Regions from separate parts of the Neomoorella thermoacetica genome, predicted to be linked through region 2. Evidence: riboswitches for the same ligand, from Rfam matches in the RefSeq annotation. Region 2 holds a riboswitch; the other holds the start of a gene.
The links. Region 2 has a riboswitch for cobalamin ahead of cobU (bifunctional adenosylcobinamide kinase/adenosylcobinamide-phosphate guanylyltransferase). Riboswitches for the same ligand answer to the same signal wherever they lie in the genome.
Positions count from the first base shown of each region.

Region 1: it holds a riboswitch for cobalamin, as region 2 does, so the genes downstream of both, thiC (phosphomethylpyrimidine synthase ThiC) here and cobU (bifunctional adenosylcobinamide kinase/adenosylcobinamide-phosphate guanylyltransferase) in region 2, are expected to answer to the same signal.

Region 1 covers NZ_CP012369.1:1,662,315-1,664,512, reverse strand. The annotation lists gene MOTHE_RS08380 (hypothetical protein) at 392-571, shown strand; cobalamin riboswitch at 714-883, shown strand; gene thiC (phosphomethylpyrimidine synthase ThiC) at 1,129-2,198, shown strand, end outside.
Region 2 covers NZ_CP012369.1:1,010,166-1,012,363, forward strand. The annotation lists gene MOTHE_RS05065 (PHP domain-containing protein) at 1-694, shown strand, start outside; gene MOTHE_RS05070 (hypothetical protein) at 747-1,007, shown strand; cobalamin riboswitch at 1,045-1,221, shown strand; gene cobU (bifunctional adenosylcobinamide kinase/adenosylcobinamide-phosphate guanylyltransferase) at 1,349-1,936, shown strand; gene cbiD (cobalt-precorrin-5B (C(1))-methyltransferase CbiD) at 2,057-2,198, shown strand, end outside.

The DNA.
Region 1 (2,198 bases), 650 kb from region 2:
AAAGCCGAGTGCCGTCACATTCATAGCAAAACGTCGAAAGACCTTACATCCCACCTATAGTCTCTCTCCTTTAGCTTAACAAATGTCCTTCAATGCTATAACTCCGTCAAAGAGGCTTTACAGGCTTTTGCTCGTGTGGGTTGGGTTTTAAAACGGTAGCGAAGTAATCATTTGATTATGGTTATAATAACTAACATGGCCCTATTTATGAGATTTAAAGATGCAGAGGGGCTATCGTATACGTTAATTCTCCTTGGACTTACTTCTATTAACTTAAGGTGGGAGTAAGGCAGTGCCGGTAGTGACGATATCTTCAAAAGGGCAGCTAATTATCCCTGCTGAAATCCGGAAATAACATACCATCAAGCAAGGGGACAAGTTTGAGGTGCGGGTGGCCGAGGGAAAGCTGGTATTAGTCCCCCTGAAGGAAAAGCCCTTCGTGCGTTTGTACGGGGCATTAAAGGGTGAAACCAACCTGGTCCGGTCACTGCAAGAAGAACATGCCAGGGAGACCGAAAAGGAAAACCGGCGGGTAGAGTTGCGGGTCGGCATAGGTGACCATCGACCATAGAGGAGTTTGAACATTTCTCCTATCACAGTGACATTTTCTCAGTCCGCTTACAGGGTGACAATATCACTGTCCGGTGACACATATTTTACAAAGGGCCTTTACAGAAAACAGGCGAACAATTATAATTTTAGAATAGAAAGTTGCATATGGTTACTTTTCAGGTGCCCGCAAGGGAGAATAGGGAACCGGGTGCGAATCCCGGACGGACCCGCCACTGTGAAGGTGAGCACTTGCCAGACCACTCCTTAATGGGGGAAGGGGCAAAGGTGTGATGATCCGAGTCAGGAGACCTGCCTGAAAAGTTTATGCCGCCCTCGCGGAAGGGGCGGGCGTAAGCATGGATGATGGTAAAGTCCACGCTGAGATATGGCGTGGACTTTATTTTTTATCAATCAAACAAAGGGAGAGGATGATTTATGGCATAGGTTCCTTGTGCATGGCTGTCATTGCAGGGTTTTACCCGGTCATCAAGAAAGCGAAAAAATACTGTGAAGAAGGCAAACATTGCGGCGTAAACCGCTGTTGGAGTTGCAAAAATACAGTGGGAGGGAGAATAGTTGAACCTGATAGAAAGCGCCCGGGCCGGCTTGATTACCCCCGAAATGGAGCAGGTGGCCGTTCAGGAGGGTGTAACTCCGGAATTCGTGAGGCAGGGTGTGGCTGATGGGACGATAGTCATCCTGCGCAATGCCCGCCGGCAGAACGTCACTCCAGTTGGTGTCGGTAAAGGGCTGAGGACAAAGGTCAGCGCCAGCGTCGGTTTGTACGGAGAGACGGGCGGTATTGATGTGGAGGTTGCCAAGATTAAAGCCGCCGTGGAAGCGGGAACGGACGCCATCATGGATCTGAGCGTCAGCGGGGACATCGAGGCCATGCTTGCGGAAACGCTGGCCGTTTCCCCCAAGCCCGTCGGTACCTTGCCCCTTTACCAGGCCATGGCCGAAGCCGGCAGAAAATACGGTTCTTCCGTTAACATGAGAGATGAAGACTTGTTTGATGTAATTGAACGCCACGCGGCCGCCGGGGTAGACTTTCTGGCCCTGCACTGCGGGACTACTATGAATATTGTAGAACGCGCCAGAAACGAGGGCCGGATCGATCCTCTGGTAAGCTACGGGGGTTCCCACCTGATCGGGTGGATGCTGGCGAACCGGAGGGAAAACCCCCTTTATGAACACTTTGACCGGGTTCTTGCGATTGCCCGGAAGTACGATGTTACCATCAGCTTTGCCGACGGCATGCGACCGGGATGCCTGGCCGATTCCCTGGATGGCCCCCAGGTGGAAGAGCTGGTTGTTTTGGGAGAGCTGGTCAGGCGGGCGAGGGAAGCCGGTGTACAGGTGATGGTAAAAGGGCCGGGTCATGTACCCTTGCAGCAACTAAAGGCGACGGTTGTCCTGGAAAAAAGTCTCTGCCACGGGGCGCCGTATTTTGTCTTCGGCCCCCTGGTAACAGATATCGCAATCGGTTATGACCATATCAATGCTGCTATCGGGGGTGCCTTGAGCGCCTGGGCGGGTGCGGAGTTTCTCTGTTATGTAACTGCCGCCGAACATGTGGGGATTCCGGATATTGACCAGGTCCGGGAGGGAGTGATTGCCGCTCGCATTGCCGCCCATGCCGCCGA
Region 2 (2,198 bases):
GGCTGCCGGCCGTGAAGTGGGCTTAAAGGTTATTCCCGGGATAGAATTGAGTACCGAATGGGAGGGGCGGGAGATTCACCTTCTAGGTTATGGCCTGGACTGGGAGCAGGGAGAACTCATGGCTTTTCTGGAAACCATGCGCCAGGCTCGCCAGCGGCGCAATCTGAAGATCGTAGCCAGGCTCAGGGATCTGGGTTATAACCTGACCATGGCTGACGTCGCGAGGGAAGCCAAGGGTGAGACTACAGGCCGTCCCCATATAGCGGCGGCACTGGTCCAGAAGGGATATCTGCCCTCCATTGATGCCGCCTTTAAAGCCCTCCTGGATAGGGGTCGACCGGCCTATGTACCACGGGCTAAAATTCCGCCCTCTGTGGCTGTGAAGGTAATTCTGGAGGCAGGTGGGGTACCTGTTCTGGCCCACCCCGGGCTGAGCCAGGCCGATGACATTATTCCCGCGTTGGTAAACTCCGGGCTCCAGGGCCTGGAGGTTTATTACCCCCACCATGATCCTGTCACCAGGGAGCGTTACCTGAAACTAGCCTCCAGGTACGATTTGGTAGTGACTGGTGGTTCCGATTTCCATGGCCGGTCGGGAGACAGCCATGCTGATCTGGGTTCCTGCACCATCGGAGCTCCGGAACTGGTACGGCTCAAGGAGAGGTGGCAAAGGATCAGGGATGCGGGCGACTAAGGATTAGTTTTTGGTCATATACTTTAGCAAGAAATAAAAGGGGGTGGGCCCGTTGGCTGGAGATAGCCAGGTAGCCCTTTACCAGCGTATTCAAGAGCTGGAGAACAGAGTTGAACAACTGCGGATCAGCCGGCGTGTCCTGATGCGCCTGGTGGAAAAAAGTGAAAACGAAAAATGGGAGCTGGTAAACCGCCTGCGCCAGGAAAAAGAGCAACTCCGGGCTCGTAACCGCCGTTACGCCCGGGTCATCTGGCAAAAAAATAGAGAGTTGGTATTCCTTAACTGTAAACTCCGGGGGGATATTGTATCATAGGACTTGACCTGGGCCAGGTGGTGGTTTATACTATAAGCAAATTTAATAAACAACAGGTGCCTGCAGGGTTAAAAGGGAATCAGGTGTAAATCCTGAGCGGTCGCGCCACTGTAACCGGGGAGTTTTTCCTCAGAGGCCACTGGTGATCTACTGGGAAGGCGAGGAAAAGTAATGAGCCGGGAGCCAGGAAACCTGCCTGTTGGTTCAACCCTCGCGTAAAGGGGCGAAATATAAACTTAAGGTTCTTACTCCAGCCATGGTCGCGAGGCTGGAGTTTGTTCTTTATAAACCTCCCATGCCGCCGGGGGAAACCATGTATTCTAACGTGGGGAGAGTATTATATGGAACGCGGGCCGCTAATTATGGTGACCGGGGGAAGCCGGAGCGGCAAGAGTAGCCTGGCCGAGAAACTGGCCGGGGAAGCAGGTGGCCAAGTGGTTTATCTGGCAACGGCCATGATTAATGATGAAGAAATGGCCGCCCGGGTAGACCTCCATCGAAACCGGCGGCCAGCCAGCTGGCGGACGATAGAAACCCCCCTGGAAGTCATCGAGACCATAAGACAGGAAGGCCGGCAGGCTGACACCCTGCTCCTTGATAGCCTGGGAATGTGGCTCAGTAATCTCTTGAACAATTACCATTACGAGGCTGAAAAAAACCGGGAACAAAGGGAAGAGTTGATAGCAAGGATTACCTCCAGATTCAGGGAACTGGCAACTACAGCCTACCAGGTCAGGGCCAGGGTAATTGTAGTTACTGAAGAAGTAGGTCTGGGCCTGGTGCCACCCTATCCCCTGGGACGGCTGTTTCGCGATCTCCTGGGCCTGGCTAACCAGGAATTAGCCCGCCAGGCGGACAGGGTATACCTGGTGGTGGCAGGGCTGCCTGTAGTCCTTAAAGGTGGGGAACAAGCTGTAACTGCGTGGTAAACCTTGGGGTTACAGGGCGAGCCCTAAAAGCGTCTCATCCTGCCACCGACCTGTGGCTTCCAGAGAAAACTACACTTGCCGACATTTTTCTGAAGCGAGCTATTTTCGGAGGAAAAAGCAGTGGTCCAAAAATTACGTCGGGGTTATACCACGGGGACCTGCGCTGCAGGGGCAGCCAAGGCAGCAGCCCTGGCCCTGTGGCGAGGGGAAGAGGTCCAAGAAATTACCCTGACCCTGCCCCGGGGAGAAATAATAACTTTAC